4 regions of the Paenibacillus sp. FSL H7-0703 genome follow, and region 2 is predicted to be linked to each of the others. Evidence: riboswitches for the same ligand, from Rfam matches in the RefSeq annotation. Region 2 holds a riboswitch; each other region holds the start of a gene.
What was found. Region 2 has a riboswitch for thiamine pyrophosphate ahead of thiC (phosphomethylpyrimidine synthase ThiC). Riboswitches for the same ligand answer to the same signal wherever they lie in the genome.

Region 1 (5,778 bases), 2.2 Mb from region 2:
TTTGCATGGTTTGGTTATGAACTGGCTTATTACTATTTAAGACGGGGAATGTTCAATGATGGCTTTAAACACTTAATATATGCATTGGTAAAAGCCCACATACTAAATAATGAGACTTATTTTATAAACTGTACGGGACTTTTTGCACATTTCCAAGCACATGCGCTTCCCGAAACAAGGGAAGAGTATTTCAAACTATTAGAAAAGGTGTGGTTAGACAATGTTGAAAAAAATGATTCTGCTGGTCATCGCAGCTAGCTTCTTGTTTATTTTATCAATGCCTGTTCAGTCGCATAACCAAAATCAAAGAATAACGCCTCAAGTACAAATTGGAGGTGCTTAAAACGGTTAGGTTGTATGTTCTAATATTCATTGAATCTTTTTATGAAAAAGAGCCTCGGTCCCGCTTTATTAGTGGAACGGAGGCTTTTTTACGTGGATTTTGGGGCTTCGCTGTTTATGCAAACTTTTGGGATGTTCTTTTTTTGTTAGGCGCATCATTTGAAAATCCAAAAAACGTCTTTTTGTTATAAAATATGACATATAGGAGGGATCATGCTGATGAATCAAAGTGTGACTTTACTTTGTGTCGAAAGAGCTAGGAAGAAACTGTACCAGGTCCAGAAAAAGTATGGATTTTTAACACATCCCAAAGTAATAGAACAATCTAAAAAGCTGGATGATCTGTTGAATCAATATCAAACATGTAGATCGGATCATTGAGAAATGAGACCATATTTTTCTTTAATTCCTTGACCGCACCTCTAACCTGCTCTGTCTGTGTCACGGCTGAAATCACCGCTACACCATCTGCACCTGCACGTGCGACTTCCTCAACACGGTCCACTGTAATACCTCCGATCCCAACAATCGGCACATCAATTCCCGCTTTACGCATCTCATATAAAATTGCCGGTCCCTGTACGGCATGGGCATCATCTTTCGAGATGGTGGGATAGATGGGCCCGACGCCAAGATAATCAGCACCTTGCAGGATGGCTCGACGTGCTTCCTCAATGGTATGGGCGGAGACGCCTAAAATTCGATTTCCGATTCGCTCGCGGACGGAATCGGCGGATTCATCGTCCTGACCGATGTGAACACCGTCGGCGTCGAGTTCAAGAGCCAACTCCACATCGTCATTGATGATGAAGGGGACACCAGCGTGACGGCACAGTTCCTGTAGCTGGCGCGCGAGTTCGAACATAGGAACGCCCGTTAACGCGCCGAGACCCTTTTCTCGGAACTGGACCATGGTTGCCCCGCCAGCCAGAGCCTCCTGCACGACCCAGCCTGGTTCCGCGAGGCAATTCACGCTTCCAAGCACCAGGTATATCTGTAGATGGCGGCGCACCACCTCTGACAATATTCTGCCGCTCATAGAAGCATCTCCTGACGACGTCGGTAGGCCCAATGATTGGTTGGGCCGTGTCCCTGTCCCAGAGACAACGTATCCTCAATCGCCGCCTGGATGAAGGCTTTACCATTCGAGATAGCCTCCGGTACAGACATCCCTTTCCCTAATTCCGCGGTAATCGCTGCCGAGAAAGTGCACCCTGTTCCGTGTGTATGGACAGTCCGTACTCGCTTGCCGCTCAGCTCTATAAAGGCGGTTCCGTCAAAAAGCAGGTCAACAATTTGTCCGCTGCTCTCGCTCTCGTCAGCGTGGCCACCCTTGATCACAACGAATTTTGGTCCCATACTGCTAATATGTCTCGCAGCCTCGCGGCGATCCTCCATCGTATGGATACTTATCCCTGTCAGGGCTTCCGCCTCCGGGATATTCGGTGTAACGACCAGTGCCAAGGGGAGCAGGTCGTCCTTCAAAGCCTGCACCGCTTCCAGTTGCAGCAGTTCAGCGCCTCCCTTGGCAATCATCACGGGATCGACGACGACCTTTTTCCAGCCGAACTTTCGGATCTGCTCGCTCACAAGACGGATGATGCCGGCATTAAACAGCATACCAGTCTTCAGGGCATCCACTCCAAGGTCTAATCCTACGGCTTCGATCTGTTCTGCTGTTGCTTCCTCTGGTAGCGGATATACGCCGTGGACTCCTAAGGTATTCTGTACGGTAACGGCTGTAATAGCCGACATGCCGTACACGCCAAGTTCTTGAAAGGTTTTGAGATCAGCTTGAATTCCAGCCCCGCCGCCACTGTCCGAACCAGCAATCGTCAGCGCTCTGGGTACACGAACGTCTGTCATCGCGCACCACCTGCTGCTGTTGTTCCGGCTTCATGGATCGAGACATGCCCCTCTAGTGAACCTGTATGCAGTTTGGCCAGCTCGTCGAGAAAGGCAATCTGGAAGCTGCCGGGCCCCAGCTCTGCGGTACGTGCTGCGGCTCGAGAAGCTGCTGCACCGTAAAATGCCAAACCTGCTGTACCTGCGAGCAGCAGGTTGGGTTCAACAGCTGCAAAGGCACCTAACACAGAGGTCAGCAGACAGCCTGCTCCGGTTACCTTCGTGAGGAGCGCGTCTCCGCCGCTAATCATTCGTGCTTCGGCCCCATCGGTGATGACGTCCTCTTTTCCAGTAATGACAACCATCGTATTGAGCGTTCGAGCAGCCCGAATTGCCAGATCGACATGGTCGCTGTCAGCACTGTCACCGGCATCTACGCCTTTAATCTCACGCGCTTCTCCAACAAGATGTGCGACTTCGGCTGCATTGCCTCGCACCAATGAGATTTTGACTTCACTCAGGATTCGCAGTGCCGATTCAGTTCTAAAGCTCGTTGCTCCCGCACCGACCGGATCTAGCAGCACCGGAACACCGTGTGCATTCGCCGATTGTCCAGCAATGATCATGGCATCCACCAGTTCGCGGTTCAGTGTACCGATGTTTAATACGACGGCTCCCGCTATTTTTGCCATGTCTGCTACTTCCTCGGGTGCATAGGCCATCACCGGGGAGGCGCCCAATGCATACAGGCCGTTGGCCGTAAAGTTGGTGACTACCACATTGGTCATATTGTGAACGAGGGGTTTGCTGTTTTGTACCTTCGTCAGGAGATCCGAATAACTTTTTTCCCATGTACTCATAATGTTTATCCTCTCTATAGTTAGTGGTCCAACAGGGCATTAACCGTACTTCACGCATCGAATCGCCAGGCTGACTATTCCAAGACCGCTGCCTGCATATGGACCGGCCATTCTTCCTGCCTATAAGCCATATCCCAGAACTTATATTCCAGCTGGCAGCTCAGTATAAAATGCTCAATCATCCGCTCTCGCTCAGCAGCCGTTGCGCCTTCCGCCCAAGCATCTACACGTTCTCGGAACTTGAGTGTTGTATCATCAAGCTGGTCTCCATAGAAGCCCATCCATTCATAGAACGGATGAGACTCATCCGGCTTTACTTCATCCAGCAGCCTGCGACCAATCTCGGCATACGTCCACATACATGGCAGCAGCACAGCCAAGATCTCGCCCAGGCTACCCTCATGGGCAACCGTCAGCATGTGACGGATATAGTGATGAGCCGACGGAGCGAGCGGATATCCCTGCAACTCTTCATAGGTCACCCCTGCAACAGCACAGAAATTTTGATGCGGATGAACCTCGCTGTGGAGAATAAAAGAGATTTGTTCATTTAATACAGCCATATCCTCCCGATTGGTGCATTTGGAGATTGCGATGCCGTATATCCGCATGTAGGCGTTCAAATATTCAAAGTCCTGTTTTACATAGTGAATCAGCTGTCCCCTTGTCAAACTTCCTTCAGCAATACCTCTCACAAAGGGGTGCTCAAAAATCGCTTGAAAAATGCCGTCCGCCTGCCGACGGAGTTCTTGTGTAAAACTCAATTTCCCCACCTCCATCAAATTGAAGAGCAAGAAGTCCTGTAAGAATATAATTCCGGAACAACGCTAAAAAGCCGCCCCGGAAAAATGGGAGCGGCTTCAACAATAGGCCCAATACGCAAAAAAACGCTTGAAACCTTATATACGAAGGCTCCACTTTCCTACGCTAGTACGAACTAGATCAGGTTCAAAGGGTCCAAGATACGTTCTTGTCTCAGCCATAGCGGCTCCCCTAGTGGACTTCTATTCTTTTGACTATTACTGTACATACGTTCATACGCTATGTCAAACATAGTGTGCAAAATATGAAATTTCCTCTAGTTAGGTGTTTTGAGCTTAGTGAGGGTGATGAATTACACTTTCCACAGCTTTGACCTTGGCATATTCCGGTTTCCACATTGCATCTCGTATAGCTTGTTCCACATCTGAAATGTGCGCCTGAGCTACCTGATCCTGTATCGCGGCTTTTGCAACCGCAATCGCAACAGCGTACGAAACTTCGCGTAATTTTCGGATATGAGGGAGTAGCGCACCGCCAGGCGTATTCGAATCTACACCATTGGCAACAGCAACTGCTGCCGCTGTAAACATCGCAGGGGTAATCCTTTTGGCTTTAACCACAATCGCACCCAGACCCAGTCCCGGAAAAACAAAGGCATTGTTCGCCTGTCCAATCTCAAATTTCGTACCGTTATAGGTGACGGGCTCAAAAGGACTTCCGGTTGCAATCAGTGCTTTGCCATCGGTCCACCGGATCAAATCCTCGGGTACTGCTTCTGCAAGGTTTGTAGGATTGGACATGGGCATAATGATCGGGCGTTCTACATGTTTCGCCATCTCCTTGATGATCTCTTCAGAAAAGGCACCTGCTACACCGGAAGTTCCAATCAATATCGTAGGCTTCACCTGACGGATGACCTCTAGCAGTGGTATTTTGCCGTCACCCGACCGGGTCCATGAGCTGACTTCATCCTTTTTGCGCACATACGGTTTCTGATATTCCAATACGTCTTCCATATCTTCCATTAACAGCCCGCGATAATCAAAGGCCCAAAAGGACTTGAAGGAATCTTCTGCGGAAAGGCCGTCCTCGATCATAGCACCCCGAATTTGATCAGCATTACCGATTCCTGCTGCCCCTGGGCCGAAAACAAGTATTTTTTGTTCACGCAGCGGAGTCTTGGTGACACCCACCGCCGAAAGAATCGCAGCCAAGGTCACCGCTCCTGTACCTTGTATATCATCGTTGAAGGTGAGTATGCTTTGACCGTATTTTCCTATAATATGGCGTGCATTTACGCTGCCCACGTCTTCCCAATGTAAAAGCGCCTTTGGGAATTGCGCTAACGTTTTGCTGATAAAAGTATCAATAAACTGGTTATAGGCTTCTCCGCGAACCCGTTTATGGCGGTTTCCGATGTACAGTGGATCATTCAGCAGCTTTTCATTATTTGTACCTACATCTAGTACAATTGGCAGCACCCGCCCGGGATGAATGCCTGCCGCAGCCGTATACACTGCAAGCTTGCCGATAGCAATGTTAATCCCCCCGACGCCCCAGTCACCAATCCCTAAAATACTTTCGGAATCTGTCACGACGATCAGATCCACATCATGGCCACTCAAACCAGAATTATGGAATGCTTGTCCAATACCGTTCGGGTTATCTATCGACAAATATATGCCTCCAGGGCGGTTGTACTCGTGACTATATTCTTGAATCGCGGTTCCTACGGTCGGCGTGTAGACTACGGGCAGCATTTCACTCAAATGATCGGTTAGCAGCCGGTAGTAGAGTACGACATTTCGGTTGTGAAGGTCGTTGAGAGAAGCATTTTTTCGCAGCATGGTGGGTTGTGCCAGAAACTGCTGATATGCCCGTACGCTCTGTTTCTCCAATGAAAGGACGGTTGGAGGAAGGATTCCTTCCAAACCCAGCTCCTTGCGTTCTTCTTCTGTAAAAGCGACAC
Region 2 (5,778 bases):
TGTTGCCAAAATACGCTGACAACCAGTTCATGGTATCTACTACCAAACATAAAGTCAATACAACTTTGACACTTTAATTCGCCACCAGACTGCCTCAATCCTGACTTGGATTCCGCAAAATTCTCCTTTTACAAGGTTATTCGACAAAAAAACACAATCCCGACTACTAAACTAAGAAAACGGGCCTCTAGCCCTTGTTTTAGACCTAGGCACATTTTCCTCTAAAACGACCATCCTCCTAATCGACATTTTGGACACATATGACCATCTTCCTGTTTTATGTCAAAAGCGTTTTACTTTGAAAAAATGTGGGTATAATGATTGAAACATTACCAAGCAACCTACATAGCATTACGACATCAAGTACATACAAATAGTCCTATACAGACGTTCTAAGCAACTCAATCTGAATTTGACAATATGGAATTGGAGGAATGACCTACATGAATACAATGAACTTAACCGTCCACACCCTGATGCCCTTTCACCACCAATACCAACGTGCCAACGCGGTGAGTATGCAGAAGAAAGAAGATAGCTCGGAAAAGAAGCTCAGCTTTCAGGACATTTTAAATGAAAAAATGGGTAAAAAATAAGGCGCCGTTTATCCGGTTGCATGATCCGCTTTACATAAGCTAAAAAGCCGTAGTTTCCTACATCGACTGTAGAGAACCACGGCTTTTTTAATTCATTTGTTCCTAAACTCACACGTTCGTCTTACTGACCTCCATCCCGATACTGCTCTGCCTTCTCACGCATCCCGGCAGCTACTGCTTCTTGAGTGTTCAGCCCCTTATCCGCTGCATAGGCGCGAATGTCCTGCGTGATGCGCATACTACAAAATTTGGGACCACACATCGAGCAAAAATGTGCTTCCTTGGCGCCCTCTGCCGGTAGCGTTTCATCATGGTAAGACAAGGCCCGCTCGGGATCAAGCGACAGATTGAACTGATCCCGCCACCGGAACTCAAAGCGTGCCTTGGACAAAGCATCATCCCGCTGCTGCGCCCGTGGATGACCCTTCGCCAGATCGGCAGCATGTGCCGCAATTTTGTAGGTAATGACACCCTCGCGGACATCATCCTTATTGGGCAGACCCAAATGCTCCTTAGGCGTAACATAACACAGCATGGACGTCCCAAACCAACCGATCATCGCCGCCCCGATGGCTGAGGTAATATGATCATATCCGGGGGCAATATCCGTCGTGAGCGGTCCCAAGGTATAGAAAGGAGCTTCCTTACAAATCTCCATTTGTAAATCCACATTCTTTTTGATTTTATGCATAGGGACATGTCCCGGCCCTTCAATCATGACCTGAACATCATGCTTCCATGCGATTTGCGTTAGCTCGCCCAACGTTTCCAGCTCTGCAAACTGTGCTTCATCATTCGCATCATAGATACTACCTGGACGTAGACCATCCCCGAGAGAAAAGGCCACATCATAGGCTTTCATAATTTCGCAAATTTCTTCAAAATGTGTATACAAAAAATTCTCCTGATGGTGCGCAAGGCACCAGGCTGCCATGATTGACCCGCCCCGGGATACAATTCCCGTCATTCTATTCGCCGTCATCGGAATATACCGCAGCAATACACCTGCATGAATTGTAAAATAGTCCACTCCCTGCTCCGCCTGCTCAATCAGCGTATCGCGATACAGCTCCCACGTCAGCGCCTCTGCTTCACCGTTCACCTTTTCAAGTGCCTGATACAGCGGCACAGTCCCAATCGGTACAGGAGAATTCCGAATGATCCATTCACGTGTTGTATGGATATTACGGCCTGTGGACAGGTCCATAACCGTATCCGAGCCCCAACGCACAGCCCAAGTCATTTTCTCCACTTCCTCCTCGATGGAGGAGGTAACCGCAGAATTACCAATGTTCGCATTGATCTTTACGTGAAAATGACGCCCAATGACCATTGGCTCGCTTTCCGGGTGATTGATATTCGAAGGCAAAATGGCTCGTCCAGCCGCCAATTCCTGCCGTACAAACTCAGGCTCGACCCCTTCGCGGATCGCCGCAAATTCCATTTCGGGCGTAATGATCCCTCGCCGTGCATAATGCATTTGCGTCACTGTACGCCCTTGCGAAGCACGAAGCGGACGGTTGGTCACGCCGGGAAATTCCACTGTCTCCCGTTTGGAGCCAGGTTTCAGTCCATTATCCTCCGGCTTGACGGCGCGTCCCTCGTAAGCCTCCACATCGCCCCGTTCCAGTGCCCAAGCTCGCCGTAATGGAGGCAGGCCCTGACGGATATCGACCTGATAGGCTTGGTCGGTCATGGGACCGCTTGTATCATATACACGCAATGGCTCATGATGCTCCGTGCCCTGCGGCGTATGTGTAGAATGAAGAGCAATTTCGCGCTCTGGCACGGCAATGTCCGGCCGTGAGCCTTGAATATATACCTTACGGCTCCCTGGAAAGGGCGTTACCCCACTGGCTTGCTCCCTGTTTGTCTTCTCTACCTCAACTTCTTTTGTTCCTACCAATCTTACTTCTGCTGATTTCAATTCTGTTCCTTTTGTTCCTTCTGCTTCTGTCGGCTTCATTGTCCATTCCTCCCGTTTCGATGAAATGACACACCGATCCGGAACCATTCCCAGGGTGGCGCTGATCTATGCAAAAAAGCCGGTTCCCCAGGGAACCGGCTAATCTAACGAGGCAGCTATCCAGACAGTACGCATATGGAATAATCCATTCCAATGCGCCACTGAAGACAGCAGCCGCGTATACATTTCAATGGCCGATTACTTCCCTACGCTGGTATGATCCAGATCAGGTGCAAAGGGTCCGGAATCTTGCACGATTCCATCTCAGCCCGGCATTACAGGCTCCCCCAGTAACTGTGATACTTCTATTCACATGAGGCGGATATAACAGACATCCCGCCTTCCTTACCAGACTACTTCAAATTTATGGCTTTGGCAACCCTTTTAGGTTCCCTTTACCAAGGAGACGTTCCCCATCAAATCACTCTGCTTGCTTCAACTGTGTTCATTCTTGTTACGGGAGCATAAGCCCCATTTCCTTCGCCGCTTCGATCAAAATCGGAGCAAAGTCATGTAGCGTCTCGGGTGCAAGTCGACTGACCGGGCCAGATACAGATAAAGCCGCAGTGACCTGTCCCTTCCGGTTCACAATTGGCGCTGCCACAGCAGCAGCCCCTGGTTCCCGTTCTTCATAGCTGGTCGCATAGCCTTTCTCGCGAATGTCCTGCAGCTGGGCTTTATAGACCTCCGGGTCTACTGAGGGCGGCCATTCATCCCCGCTTAGCAGGGCTTCCAGCTCCTGCGGCGGCATAAAGGCCGCCAGCACCTTGCTGGAGGCCCCTACAGCCAGCGGCATACGCGCACCTACAGGCGCGACCCTGCGGATCGCCTGATTGCTCTGCACGGCTTGTATGCGAATACGCATGCTGCCGTCCCGTAAGTACAAGCTGACCGTCTCACCCAGACGGTCACGTAGTCCTTCCATTGCAGGTTGTAACAGCACCGCCGGCTCGTCACTTTGGGACAAATGCGTGGATAGCTCCCAAATGCGGAAGCCCAGTCGATATTTTTCCGTTTCGGCATTCCGAACGACAAAGCCCCGATCCTCCAACGTAGTCAGCAGCCGATGAACCGTGCTTTTATGTAGACCAATTTTGGAGGCAATCTCCGTCAGGCCAAGATCCGAATTTGCGGTAAAACACAGCAGTATATCAAGTGCACGCTCTACAGCGCGAACGGTTAATTTACGGTCTTCCATCGTGAACCGCTCCTCTTGTATCCATATTCGTTTCACACTATGAAACATGGTTACATAAATTATATAGAATAGTCGCGGCTACTGTAAACCGATGTTTTTGTGACAACCATATTACAGAACGAGAACAAACATCGACAATTCTTTGCATCATTTTTACTTTTCCGGTTCAGGCGTTGACTTTGGATAATCCCCATCATACGATAATAGGTATCTATACGGACCTACACTACTATTTTCAAGTGGAATTATACCTAAATTCTATGAAACGAAGATCAATTTTATATAAGGAGGCTCTTACATGATTTCGACATCCCAGCGCAACGCTCAGCTACAGACCGCTGTTCAGGAGCCGTCCACCCCACTCTTTAATCCCCGTCTGCTGCGGTTCAAGCACGTTGTGATTGCTCTGCTGCTGTCGGTCGTCTTTTTTCTGTTGTTTTGTTTTATTGCCTTGCATGCTTACATCGCATGGGTACTTACGAATCCCACCGTTGCACCACTGTACTCTAATCCGATGCAGGCCAAAAACATGCCTTATGAGGAAGTCAGCTTCCCTGCCAAGGATGGTAGCCGCATCGTACAAGGCTGGTATATCCCGGCGGATCAATCGCGGAAAACGATTATTTTCAGTCATGGCTATGGGGCTAACCGCGAAGAAAGCTGGATTCCCATGTATGATCTGGCGCATTATGCCCACAGTTTGAACTTTAATGTGGTCATGTTCGATTATGGATTTGCGTCACAAAACAGCAAAGCAGTCGCAACCGGAGGCAAAGCAGAATCCCAACAGCTCCTCGGAGCAATTCAGCTTGCGAAGCAACGCGGCTCGTCGGAGATTATCGTATGGGGCTTCTCCATGGGGGCAGGAACCGCTCTTCAGGCGGGCTTGCAAACCAAGGATGTGGACGCAATGATTTTGGACAGCACCTTCCTGCTGGAGCCGGATACGCTGTACCATAACATTCACAATCAAATTAATCTGCCAAGACATCCGTCTTTGGAAATTCTGGAGTTGCTGTTTCCAGTCTTGAACGGCACCAGCTTGCATCAGATTCCATATCAGGAGGTTAAAAAGGAAAACTATCCGTTCCCGATCATGTTTGTGCATGGTACACAGGATGAAAAAGCTCCTTATCCTATTGCGGAAAAGCTCGCTGCCAATCAAACCAACCCGCTTTCCAGTGTATGGATTGTCAAAAACGGGATACATGAGCTTATTTTCAGAGAGCACCCTCGTGAATATTTGCGACGGGTATCGACGTTTCTAAGCAGTGTACAGGAGCTGGAGGACAAGAAAACCATCGCTGATGCCCACAAACAAACGACTACGAAGTAAAGAATTATTTTTCGAAGAACTGTATTCTATTCTTCCCCTTGAAGAAGCCTGTCTATGGACACTTAACCCGTGCCGTAGCTGGGCTTCTTTTTCGTTTTCCATGGGTATTTATTGTTTTACGTAACAGATGTGACCGGATTAAGGGAGTTCATAGACATATTCCTGATGAGACAGCGAATATACTGGGTACGTATGCATCCAGGGCAGATCTGCCAGATCGGCCGGATAGCCATAGTAGGATACGGGAGGTAAAAAAACGATGCTGAGTACTTATGGGTCTTTTCTGCCCTTACGTGTGCTGGAGGAAATTCGGCATTGGAAGCAGCAGGAAAGTTGGCATGTGGAAGTGATTAAATCCGCTACCGAGGGACTGGAGCCTACTTATGTACGGCTGCTGGATGATTGGCGGACTGTATTCGAACAGACAGAACGCACCGCCATAGAGTTGCTTGAAGAGCAACGGAGCGCGCTCGATCCGGCAGATCAGGCGTGGCATCAGGAATGGAAACAGATGTCGGCTGCTCCACAAGCACATACACACGAATTCACTGAACATTCAAAACAGTCAAGGGGATTAGACGCATCATCATCTGTAAAGATGCCATTGTCAGAGTCAGCCTCAAACTCTCAGCTTGACTCACAAGAATTAAATCGTCGACTGGACGATTTGCTGCAAACCGCA
Region 3 (5,778 bases), 2.3 Mb from region 2:
TATGGGCTACATAAGAGCTTGCATCTGTCGTATTGCTAACATGAACCACCTGATAACCTGCCTGTTCCAATGGATGAACAAATACGGGAGACGCTTCATTTACATCCACAAGTAAAATTAACGGGCTCATCTTTTCACCCACCTGGTTTGGACATAGCATTACATATTGGATACGAACAAGTTTGTTATAAGCCATTAAAGCATATTAATATTATTGTAACAAAAAAGCAGAAAATCATTCTCCAAAAGAATGGCTTTCTGCTTTCATGGTTTAACCCAAATAGCGATGATACAGACTTCTTGCTTTTGCCACGTCCTTAGTCCCATGAATCAACGCTCTGCCATCTGCAAAAACAACCAAACGATGCTCGCCTGTACTATAGGAAACCAAAAACGGATTCCGCTCTACTTTTCCTTCTCCCAAAGAAGCAAATCTATCTGCTGTTTCTGCAAGATTCAAATGTATCGGGTTTGCTGGTCTAATTTGAACGGTATCCCTACCGCACAAAACATCTGTCTTCTGCCGATGAGAGGCCGACAAATAGGGATACGTCGGTTGGCTGCCGCAAGAAAGACAGTTCTCCTTTTTAAGACTATCTACTGCTATCGTAACATACTCATTGTTCCACAAATCAAACGAAAGCAGCTTTCCTCTCAAATCTTCTGGATATCCACCAAGAAGTTTGAAAGCTTCCGTAGTTTGGTTAGCCGTGACCATCTGTACGGCCTGCGGAATAATCCCGGCGGTATCACAGGTTTCTCCACCAAACGGTACAGTTTCCAGCAGACAGTGAAAACAAGGCGTTTGACCCGGTAAGATGGTATAGGTTACACCATAGCTGCCCACACACCCCCCATAAATCCAAGGTATCCGATGCTTGAGTGCCATGTCGTTCATAAGAAGTCGGGTATCGAAATTATCGGTTGCATCCATCATGAGATCTACCCCCAAGATCAACTCTTCCAGTTCTTCCACCCCAACATCCAGTACATGTGCATGTATAACCGTTTCCGAATTAATATCCTTTAATCTTCGCTGAGCAGCTACTGCTTTGGGATATCTTTGCGCAGCATCACTTTCCTGAAAAAGCTGCTGGCGCTGCAAATTGCTCCATTCCACATAATCCCGGTCTACGAGGCTCACTGTACCTACGCCCCCGCGAACGAGCGTTTCCGCAATACCTGTACCTAACGCTCCGGCACCTATGATTAGTACGTGGGAAGAAGCAAGCCGGCGTTGTCCTGTCGGTCCAAAGGGCGCGAATCTTTCCTGTCTGGAATAACGGTCACTTGGATGTGTTTCTCCTGCACCGGATTTGTCAGTTACCTTCATACCTGAACCATACCTTCTGTCGGACTGCTTGCTGAAGCGTAACGTTTTACAGGAATCATCCCCGCCTCAAAACCATACCTTCCAGCACGAACAGCCAGTTTCATAGCCTCGGCCATTTTTACTGGGTCCTTCGCTCCTGATACGGCTGTGTTCAACAAAACAGCATCTGCCCCTAACTGCATCGCCATTGCCGCGTCACCGGGTGAGCGAATACCCGCATCGACAATAACCGGAACCTCCGCCTGTTCAATAATTAGCCCTAATGAAAACGGATTGAGCAAACCATGTCCTGTACCAATCGGTGAAGCTCCAGGCATAACGGCGTGTACTCCAAGCTCTTGTAGCCTCTTTGCTAGAATCACATCGTCCGATATGTAGGGCAGCACGATAAAGCCTTCTTCCAACAGCTTATCACTAGCTTTCAACGTTTCAAAAGGGTCAGGGAGCAGTGTCTTGCTATCCCCAATGACTTCCACCTTAATCATATCGCACAGGCCGGAGGCTTTTGCCAATTTGGCAATACGAATCGCCTCCTCTGCTGTTGTAGCCCCTGCTGTGTTGGGAAGAAGTGTATACCGGCTCAAATCCAGCATATCGAGAAAATGCTGCTTATCCCGTTCCTCCAAGTTCAATCTCCGTACAGCAAACGTCAATATTTCCGTCTCAGCAGCCTCTACGGCTTGGGATTGGATATCCAGATCAGAGAATTTTCCTGTTCCCAACAACAACCTCGAGGTAAAAGATGCTTTTCCAATGGTTAACATAATCAACCGCCTCCCACAAAATGTACAATCTCTAGGCAATCTCCATCCTTCAGTACCGCTTCATCATGATCTTCACGGCTCAATATATGCCGATTCAGCTCCACCACTACGGTTTTCACCTTTACATCAAGCTCATGTAGCAATTGATTCACATGAGTGATTCGATTAGAAAAGGTCATGCTCTGGCCGTTAATCGTCAGCTTCATAAGCTTTTCTCCTTGAGGAGCTCAGAAGAAAAACTACTTATCCCAAGTTCTGCTGCACCAGCCCCATTAAGCATAGCTGCCATCGCACGCCCGGTAGCATCACTCAGCAGGACACCGTTGCGATAATGCCCGACTGCAGCATATACGCCCTCGACCCCAGGAACAGTGCCTATAAAAGGGTGACCTGATGCAGCCTGCGGACGTAAGCCCGCCCAAGTGCGTATAAAAGAAGCTTCACGGACGCGCGGCAGCCAGGCAGAGGCACGTGCCAGCAAGCCCTCCAAGCCTCCTACGGTCACTTGTTCGTCATATTGATGCGGAAGGCTCGTTGCCCCAATCCAAAGCTCGTTATTCTGTTTAGGCACGAGGTAAATATCATCAGCATAAATGGTGTATTCTAATGGGTGATCCTTCAAGGAGACCGCTACCGCTTCGCCCTTGACCGGATAAAGTGGATATTCAAACCCAACCTGCGCCAGTAATTTCATGCTATCCAAGCCTCCAGCAATAATGACCTGATCGCAGGAAAAAAAGCCGCTATCTGTTCGGACACCGCAAACTCGACCATCCTGTATGACCAGTTGCTCTGCCCGTGTACCAGACCATACCGTTGCTCCCAGCACCGCAGCAGCACCTGCATAAGCACGACAAAGCTGGACAGGAGCCACTTGTGTCTCCTTTGAACGATATATTGCTCCGATCGCTTGTTCATCCAAACCTGGAATTCGTCGGGCCAATTCCCTCGCATCCCACCAGATAGGACAATCATCCTCTCGCGTTTTAGCAGCTTTCCAGCGTTTTTGGCCTTCAGTTTCCGTACGGAAAGGGGTCACAAATCCTTCTGTACGGAATTCCACCGAAATACCCGACAAACGCTCCAGATCACAGACAAGCTCAGGGAATGCATCTCGACTTCTGCGAGCAAATCGTGCCAGCTCAGAGTCGGTGAACTCTTCACTTTCCGCTGCCAGCATTCCAACCGCTGCTCCTGAGGCTCCCTCACCCGGGATCAATCGTTCCAGCATGATCGTACTTCTTCCCTCCTTGGCCACATGATAAGCAATGGAACTGCCGATGACACCTCCACCTATGACCAAGCATTCAGCATGTCCTATCGCTCTTGCCTCTGTGTGTATCTTTAGCATTTGTTCCGTGTCTCCTCTCCATAAACCATTCTGCTTTCAGCTTGCCTCTACTCTCGTTTTCTCGCTACAAGCTGTGAACTACAAGATCTGCCATTCGCCTATATTCCATCGCAGCTGCAACGGGCGACTCAGCCTCCCATATACCAGACATCACCGCAATTCCGCTTGCTCCGGCCATATAAAGCTCCGGGATATGGTGCGGTTGTATGCCGCCCAGCGCGATCACCGGAATGTTCGACAGCCTGCAAATATGTTCAAGCTGAGCTAAACCCCGCGGTACAATACCGGGCTTACAATGGGTCTCATATACGTGACCATAAAGTACATAGTCTGCTCCTGCCTGCTCGGCGGTCTGTGCCTCCTCCAAGGAATGCACAGACACTCCACAGCGTGTACTCTTTGAAAGTAGGCCTTTCACATCCACAACAGGTAATCCATTAGCTGGTAGCTGGACGGTTCCAACCAAAGTAAGTAAAGCTACATCCACACGATCATTTACTACAATTTGTTGCAAAGGAACTTCCTGCTCCACCATGCTGCGAGTCAAAGAAAGCAATGCAGAGGCACCATTCTGTTTTAAACGTGCGTGTACATAATGAACATACGGACAAATCATAGCAGCCACTCGGGCGGCTTGTGCAATAGTGCCCTTTTCCATCGAAATTGCGTGTAATTCGATTTTGTCTTCACCTCACATTGGATTAAAGGATTTAAGCTTAGCAGCCACGTCTACCAGCAGTAATGAAAGGGGATTGTATGTGAATCCGTCTACGGAAGCTCGAACAACTTAAAATGAACGAAACGCAAAAAAACCACTTCCCCAAGGAAGTGGTTTAACGAACGTCCAATAATCGAACGGACCATGATATCCGTATACGTGTATCGTCCCACGCACAAACAAAATAAAGATGGTGTTGCCTTGTTTGTACGGCGCTCACTTCCCTACGCTGGCATAACCCAGATCAGGTGCAAAGGGTCCGAAATCCATTTATTCCGTCTCAGCCGCATGGGCGGCTCCCCTAGTGTGACTATTTTATTGTATAAGCTATAGATAGCTTAGCATATTTTCCTAATTCTGCAAACCCCACTTCGTGTGAAATATGCAGAACTGGATTTAACTGATTTTAGTTAACTTTACTTGACCACTCTTCCACATTCCACGTTTTGGTTACCCAATCCTCGTAAAAGTCCGGTTCGTGAGATACAAGCAATACCGTCCCTTTGTATTCCTTCAAGGCACGTTTCAGCTCATCCTTTGCTTTAACATCCAAGTGGTTGGTAGGCTCATCGAACAATACCCAGTTGCTTTCACGCATTAACAGTTTGCAAAGACGGACTTTAGCCTGTTCTCCACCACTAAGCGCAGATAGCGGACGTGTGATATGCTCATTTTTCAAACCGCAGCGCGCCAAATGCGCTCGTACTTCATGCTGGTTCAAATGCGGAAATTCATTCCACACGTCGTCAATCGGTGTAATTTTCTCTGCCTTTACTTCCTGCTCAAAATAAGCGGGCTGCAAAAAATCACCTTGATAGGTTTTTCCACTGATTGGCGGAATTTTTCCCAATATGGTTTTGAGCAATGTCGATTTACCGACACCGTTGTAGCCAACAATTGCAATTTTTTCGCCACGTTCAATCGTCATGGACATTTTAGGCAAAAGGGCATGTGTATAACCAATCTCAAAATCAATACCCTCAAATACCGTCTTTCCGCTTGCACGTGCCTCTTTGAATTGAAAGGTTGGTTTTGCGGCTTCTTCAGGCTTATCAATACGTTCGATCCGATCAAGCTGCTTTTCACGGCTCTTTGCTCGGCCTGAGGTAGAAGCACGCGCTTTATTACGCTGAATAAAATCTTCCTGTTTCTTAATAAAGTCCTGTTGCTTCTCATAAGCATCAATATGCTGAGCTTTGTTCAGATCCGCCATTTCAAGAAACTTTTCATAGTTAGCTGAATAACGGGTCATCTTGGCAAATTCAAGATGGTAAATAACATTAACGACCTGGTTCATAAACTCAGTATCATGTGAAATAAGAATAAAAGCATAGGGATAATCCTTCAAATAGCGCGTAAGCCATTCAATATGCTCTACATCCAAATAGTTGGTAGGCTCATCCAAGAGCAGGACATTCGGTTTTTCCAACAGCAACTTAGCAAGAAGCACCTTTGTCCGTTGCCCGCCACTAAGTGCAGATACATCCCGATCCAGTCCTATGGCCGACAGACCTAGTCCATTCGCCATTTCTTCAACCTTCACATCAATGAGGTAAAAATCCCCCATATCCAGTTGCTCCTGAATTTCACCCATCTGTTCCAGCAACACTTC
Region 4 (5,778 bases), 340 kb from region 2:
GTCCAGTTTGTACTTTTCCTCGCGCATCCAGCTGATCATGGTCCGCTTCCATTCAATAAAGAGCGGATCGAGGGTGATTTCTTCCCTACGCGGGCGGGGAAAAGGGACATCTACGACATGCACCACCGAAGCAGGTCGCGCCGACAGCACATAGATGCGGTCGGAGAGCAGCAGCGCTTCTTCAATGCTGTGGGTAATAAACAGCACAGAACGGCGGTTTTTTTCCCACATGCGTAATAACCATTGCTGCATGTCTGCACGTGTCAGCGCATCGAGTGCGCTGAACGGCTCATCTAGCAGCATTAATTCCTGCGGGCTGAGTAGTGCTCGTAGAAAGGCTGCGCGCTGTTGCATTCCACCAGACAGCGTATGTGGATACACCTTAGCGAATTTACCAAGTCCAACCTGTTCGAGCCATTGCAAGGCTTCTTTGCGACGCTCGCGTTCACTTGCGTACTGAGGGGGTACTGCTGTATTTTTACGTGGAGCATTTTCCTGCCCCAGCATTACGTTGTCCAGCGTGGTACGCCACGGGAAAAGGGCGGGCTGCTGCGGCATATAGCTGATATGCCCACGTTCACCAGTCATGTCCCGTCCGTGCATACGGATACGTCCCTGCTGTGGTTTGAGTAGCCCGCCGATGATGTGAAACAGCGTGCTTTTGCCGCTGCCTGACGGACCGATGAGGGAAACGAATTCTCCTGGATTGACTGTGAGGGATACATCCTGCAGCACGGGCAGTAAGCTTCGCTTTTCGCGGAAGGCAAGGCTGATCCCGTCCAATTCCAAAGCAGGAGGAGCAGTTGAAGGACTCTGTTGTTCCCCGGCTCGTTGTTCATTAGCCACGTTGTGTGATGATAAGTCAATTGGATGCAGACTCATACGCGCCACGTCCTTTCTTTGCTGTATTTAATTCAAGGAGGAAGCTACTCTCGATCGGGTTTCCAGCGAACCAACCATTTCTCCAGTAGTAAAATAACCACAAACATGAGTAAGCTGAGTGCGACAATAATGCCGATGGCAGCAAAAATGAGGTCCGTGCGATAGGCCGATTTTTGCAGCAGCATATAATACCCAATTCCTTCACTAGCTCCGATCCATTCGGCAATGATCGCGCCCATCACACTGTAGGTAGCAGCAATTTTAACGCCAGAAAAGACTTGCGGCAGGGAATGTGGCAGCTCCAGCTTCATAAAAATAGACATGCGGCTTGCACCCGACATCCGCATATAGTTCATCATCGTACGGTCTGTTCGAGTCAGCCCGTCCATGGCCGCTACAGCCACGGGAAAAAAGCATACTAAGGTAATGACCATGAGCTTGGGCAGCACGCCAAAACCAAACCACACCATGAGCAGCGGACCCAGAGCGATGATCGGAATGTTTTGGCTAAGGATCAAGAGCGGGTATAGAGCAGATTTGAGAAAAGGAATGGTATGAAGAACGATGGCGATCAACAGTCCCGTTGCTGTCCCTATTGCGAATCCCGCAAGTGTCAGACGAATCGTAGCCCATGTATGGGCTCCAAGCAACGCCGATTGCCCCATGCCCTCTTGTACGATTAGAGATGGAGCTGGCAGTAGCCAGGATTCAATATGTAAATAGGAAACCGCCCCCTGCCAGGCCGTTAAAAAGAAGAGGACCGCCACAAGGGGCGGCCATACGCTTTTCCACCAGGATGCGTTCTTGCCTTTCGGATTCATGGGCGATATTTCTCGGTCAGCTTGTTCATGCTGATGCCTTGTGGGTTATGTGCGATTTTGATCTGTGAAATGACGCTGGGACTGCCCGCTTCCGTCAAAGCCTCGTGCATTTCTTTAACCACTTTCAGCAACTCGTCGAGCTCGCCCTCCATGGTCGTATCCAATGGATTCACCTGATGTTTGACGCCGGAGCGCTGAATGACCTCAATCGCCTTATCTACATACGGGTAAGAGTCCTCGTTATTAGGAGTTTTAGGGATTACTTGAATACTGAGCAGTGTGTTAGCCATGAAAATTCACCTGTCCTTTATTGTTTAAGTTATAGGAAAATAAATTGGTTTAAGGCGGGGGAGACCGCTTCGCGTTTCATTTGATCTTACGATCGCTGTTGCCTTGGGATTCTTTGAATTAAATTTTAAAGGTAAGAATCCAACGGCAAAGGCGAACGCTTCGCTTCTCCAGATTCAAATGAACCGCTACGCTGCCAACCGCCTTAAAAGCACCTTAGTTTTTAAGCTAGGTTGTGTAGCATTTTTACACACAAGCGCATCTGTTTTTGCGTTTTAGATACTATGAGACTAAAGAAGAACCAAGTGGAACGAGAACGAAGTGGGCGGAATGGTGCTGTACAAGCGTTAACATTCGCCTTTGTACCCAGATTTCAACTTCTGGATATTCATAAAAGAAATCTGGGTACAACAGCGATGGGAGGCACCATCCGACTGCGTAGTGGCGCTTCGTTCACTTCTCTAGTTCAGTCTTATTTAGTGGTTTAACAAATGATCAACGCTTGGGCAAGAAGTCGTTTGTGAAGGCTTTATCCACTTCCAAAGGCTTGCTGAGCAGCTTGCGTTCGTACATCCAGTCCGAATAGTTTTGCCATACCTCCGCTTTTTGCACACCCCATTGCGCGGCATCGTCCTGATAACGCGGGCTTAGCCATTTTTGGCTGGCAAGTACCAGTTTTTTATCCAGCTCCGGTACAGCTTTGCTTAAGATGTCCGCGGCTTCTTCTGGATGGGCGATAGTGTATTCATAGCCTTGTGCGGTAGCGTCCATGAACGCTTTGACCAGTTCTGGATCATTTTTTATTGTCTGTTCGTTGCTCACAATTACAGGTGTATAGTAATCGAGGCTTTTGGAATAATCTTTTACATACAGCATATCCAATGGCTCACCTCGAAGCTGGGCCTCAATTCCGGTCCATGCGTAGAAAATCCAGGCAAAGTCGATATCTCGCTTCACGGCTGTAAAATAGTCTGCATTGCCCATGTTGACGATCTTCACTTTGCTCACATCGCCTTTGTCTGAATCCATGATGGATTTCATGACCGCTTCTTCTACAGGAGAGCCCCAACCGCCGTATTTTTTACCTTCAAAATCTTTGGGGCTCTTAATTCCGCGATCTACTGGGGCTGCGAAGCCTGAGGTATTATGCTGAATCACCGCAGCGATGGAAACAAGCGGCACGCCTTGCATACGAGCCTGTGTGACGCCTTCTTGGTAGCTGATACCAAAAGGTGCAGCATTAGAGGCAACCATTTGATCGGCTCCGCCTGAACCAGGTTGAATAATTTGGACATTCAAACCCGCTTTTTCGTAAAATCCTTTGTCCTTGGCAACATAGAGTCCCGTATGATTCGTATTGGGTGTCCAGTCGAGCACGACTTTAACATCTTTGAGCTCCTTTGCCGGAGTAGACGTTTGAGTGTTGGTAGCGGGAGCCGCTTCTTGGGATGTGGAGGGACTTCCACCGCAAGCGGTCAGGGTCAGGGCCATGAGCCACAGACTGATCAGTCCCAGGCTTAACATTTTCATGCGCTTCATCGTTGTGTTCTCTCCTTTAATTACCCGTTATCCGTCCAATCAGACAGCTTAGGTTTCCCATTTTCATAAAAATAACATCTGCCGGACGCGATCTTTCCAACAACTTAATCTTCAACAAAAAAGCGCCCCGAGGTTCCGGGACGCTTGCGCTTGTATATACCAAAGTAAGGGATGGTCCTATGTAAAAAAGGCACATCTTGCTTAAGCATTCCTACGCTGGCATTACCCAGATCAGGTTGTAAGGGTCAGTGTCTTGGGACACACTCTCAGCCGGCCGATTCCAGCACCCCTGGCATTGTATGGTTTAATGGGTTCATTTATTCGGGTTTACTACGACGATTATATGCCTTGAATGCGGGTCTGTCCAGCATGGAGGAAGAGAAGACGGTTCATTTGCCGAACGACAGGGTACACTTTTACTGTGAGCTTTGATCTGAAAATGAGTATGCATCAATCCGATCTGATCGGGTCATGTTATTTTCAGAACAGCTGCGCAGGTAGGTTCAGATGGGCTGGTGCCCAATGGCATGGCCGTAGAGAATTCTAATTCGTGAAAAGGAGTTGTTGTACTGTGGGTAAAACGGAAACATTGGATCGTAGCCAACTAGAACAAGCCATTGTGAAGGCTTTGGATAACAACAAATTTTGCTCGTTAGGTACGGTAGAGGGTGGCAAACCGAAAGTACGCTATATGGCCCTTTTTAACGATGGAATGAACATTCATCTGGCGACAGATCGTAAAACGCATAAAGTGGATGAGCTAAAGGATAATCCGAATGCTTATCTGCTGCTGGGTTATGAAGTTGGCGGTACAAAGGAAGTCGTAGAAGTGGAGGCTACTGTCCAGATTACAGCTGATGAGGGGCTCCGCAAACAAGTGTGGAACGATTCCTTGAAGGAATGGTTTTCCGGACCGGATGATCCCGATTATGTCATTCTGGACGTGAATCCGACTCGCATTGAGTATGTGGGTCAGCAAACGGAGCGCCAAGTGTGGAATAAATAATGAGAATATAAATGGATAAACCAGTGAATCTCCGAGTTTTTTAGGAGGTTTGCTGGTTTTTTATTTTTGAGAAAATTAATTATTTTTTCATAAATAATTTAAGTAAATGACTACTCTTTTGCGTGGCGTTGGATTAAAATAGAAATGGTGGGTTCAAGGCTTACATATATGTGCAAAAGTATGTATATGAGTCATACACCTTAATGAGGAGGGGTATATTTTGTTATTTCGTAAAAATTGGTTTAAAGGGTTTACAGCAGCCGTTGTAGCTTGTAGCATGCTGGTGTTTTCAGCCGCTCCAACCTGGGCAGCTAGCAATTCTCGCGATAGCGCTACAGTGAATTTGCGGATCATGGAAACAACGGATATTCATGCATCCCTGATGAACTACGATTACTATTCGGACAAAGAAACCAACGAATATGGCCTGATTAGCACAGCCAGTTTGATCCAACAGGCGCGTAGTGAAACGAGAAACAGCATGCTGTTCGATAACGGTGATTTGCTGCAGGGCAATCCATTAGGCGATTATATGGCCAGAAATAAAACCTTCGAGAAAGAGGGCGGTGTCCATCCGGTCTACAAGATGATGAACTTGATGGGCTATGATGCGGCGACAGTGGGCAACCACGAATTCAACTACGGCCTCGACTTTCTGGAGAAATCGCTCAAGGGAGCCGATTTTCCTTACGTAAATGCGAATGTTTATGTTGATAAGGGAGGGCAAGCTACTAAAAATTATTTTACCCCTTATCGAATTCTTGATAAAACGGTAACGGATGAGAAAGGTGAAGAGCATGCGCTCAGAGTGGGTGTCATCGGCTTGGTCACACCTCAAATTATGCAGTGGGATGAAGCCAATTTAAAGGATAAGGTCGTTACGAAGGATATCGTGGAAACGGCGAAAAAGTTTATTCCTCAAATGAAAACAGAAGGTGCTGACATTATTGTCGTGCTTGCGCATACGGGTTATGAGGATGTGCCACAAACGCCAATGATGGAGAATGCCGTTAAATATTTGAGCCAGGTGGACGGAATTAACGCTATTCTGTTTGGGCATGCTCATAAATCTTTCCCTGGACCTGATTTTAAAGAAATGAGCGGCGTAGATCTGGATAAGGGAACCATTAATGGCGTGCCAGCTGTAGAAGCTTCTTCATGGGGCAAGGAGCTGGGAATTATTGACCTGAGCCTGGAAAAGAAAAAAGATGAGTGGCACGTAACGAATTCTCAGTCTGAAGT

Region 1: linked by a shared signal. The riboswitch ahead of tenA (thiaminase II) and the one ahead of thiC (phosphomethylpyrimidine synthase ThiC) in region 2 are both predicted to bind thiamine pyrophosphate.
Region 3: linked by a shared signal. The riboswitch ahead of MHB46_RS00540 (thiamine phosphate synthase) and the one ahead of thiC (phosphomethylpyrimidine synthase ThiC) in region 2 are both predicted to bind thiamine pyrophosphate.
Region 4: linked by a shared signal. The riboswitch ahead of MHB46_RS12060 (ABC transporter substrate-binding protein) and the one ahead of thiC (phosphomethylpyrimidine synthase ThiC) in region 2 are both predicted to bind thiamine pyrophosphate.

What each region holds. Positions count from the first base shown of each region.
Region 1 covers NZ_JBBOPF010000001.1:4,605,739-4,611,516, forward strand. Annotated here, with positions in the region: gene MHB46_RS20600 (helix-turn-helix domain-containing protein) at 1-258, shown strand, start outside; gene MHB46_RS20605 (aspartyl-phosphate phosphatase Spo0E family protein) at 556-723, shown strand; gene thiE (thiamine phosphate synthase) at 668-1,381, opposite strand; gene thiD (bifunctional hydroxymethylpyrimidine kinase/phosphomethylpyrimidine kinase) at 1,378-2,208, opposite strand; gene thiM (hydroxyethylthiazole kinase) at 2,205-3,047, opposite strand; gene tenA (thiaminase II) at 3,122-3,811, opposite strand; TPP riboswitch at 3,950-4,052, opposite strand; gene MHB46_RS20630 (NAD-dependent malic enzyme) at 4,145-5,778, opposite strand, start outside.
Region 2 covers NZ_JBBOPF010000001.1:2,416,699-2,422,476, forward strand. Annotated here, with positions in the region: gene MHB46_RS10505 (hypothetical protein) at 444-596, shown strand; gene thiC (phosphomethylpyrimidine synthase ThiC) at 718-2,562, opposite strand; TPP riboswitch at 2,749-2,861, opposite strand; gene MHB46_RS10515 (IclR family transcriptional regulator) at 3,017-3,760, opposite strand; gene MHB46_RS10520 (alpha/beta hydrolase) at 4,059-5,096, shown strand; gene MHB46_RS10525 (Fe-Mn family superoxide dismutase) at 5,356-5,778, shown strand, end outside.
Region 3 covers NZ_JBBOPF010000001.1:116,660-122,437, reverse strand. Annotated here, with positions in the region: gene MHB46_RS00565 (response regulator transcription factor) at 1-130, opposite strand, end outside; gene MHB46_RS00560 (ThiF family adenylyltransferase) at 272-1,333, opposite strand; gene MHB46_RS00555 (thiazole synthase) at 1,330-2,097, opposite strand; gene thiS (sulfur carrier protein ThiS) at 2,100-2,303, opposite strand; gene thiO (glycine oxidase ThiO) at 2,300-3,448, opposite strand; gene MHB46_RS00540 (thiamine phosphate synthase) at 3,513-4,106, opposite strand; TPP riboswitch at 4,371-4,479, opposite strand; gene MHB46_RS00535 (ABC-F family ATP-binding cassette domain-containing protein) at 4,573-5,778, opposite strand, start outside.
Region 4 covers NZ_JBBOPF010000001.1:2,758,849-2,764,626, reverse strand. Annotated here, with positions in the region: gene MHB46_RS12080 (ABC transporter ATP-binding protein) at 1-882, opposite strand, end outside; gene MHB46_RS12075 (ABC transporter permease) at 927-1,703, opposite strand; gene MHB46_RS12070 (MTH1187 family thiamine-binding protein) at 1,700-1,993, opposite strand; gene MHB46_RS12065 (hypothetical protein) at 2,297-2,479, shown strand; gene MHB46_RS12060 (ABC transporter substrate-binding protein) at 2,487-3,530, opposite strand; TPP riboswitch at 3,722-3,831, opposite strand; gene MHB46_RS12055 (pyridoxamine 5'-phosphate oxidase family protein) at 4,102-4,536, shown strand; gene MHB46_RS12050 (bifunctional 2',3'-cyclic-nucleotide 2'-phosphodiesterase/3'-nucleotidase) at 4,757-5,778, shown strand, end outside.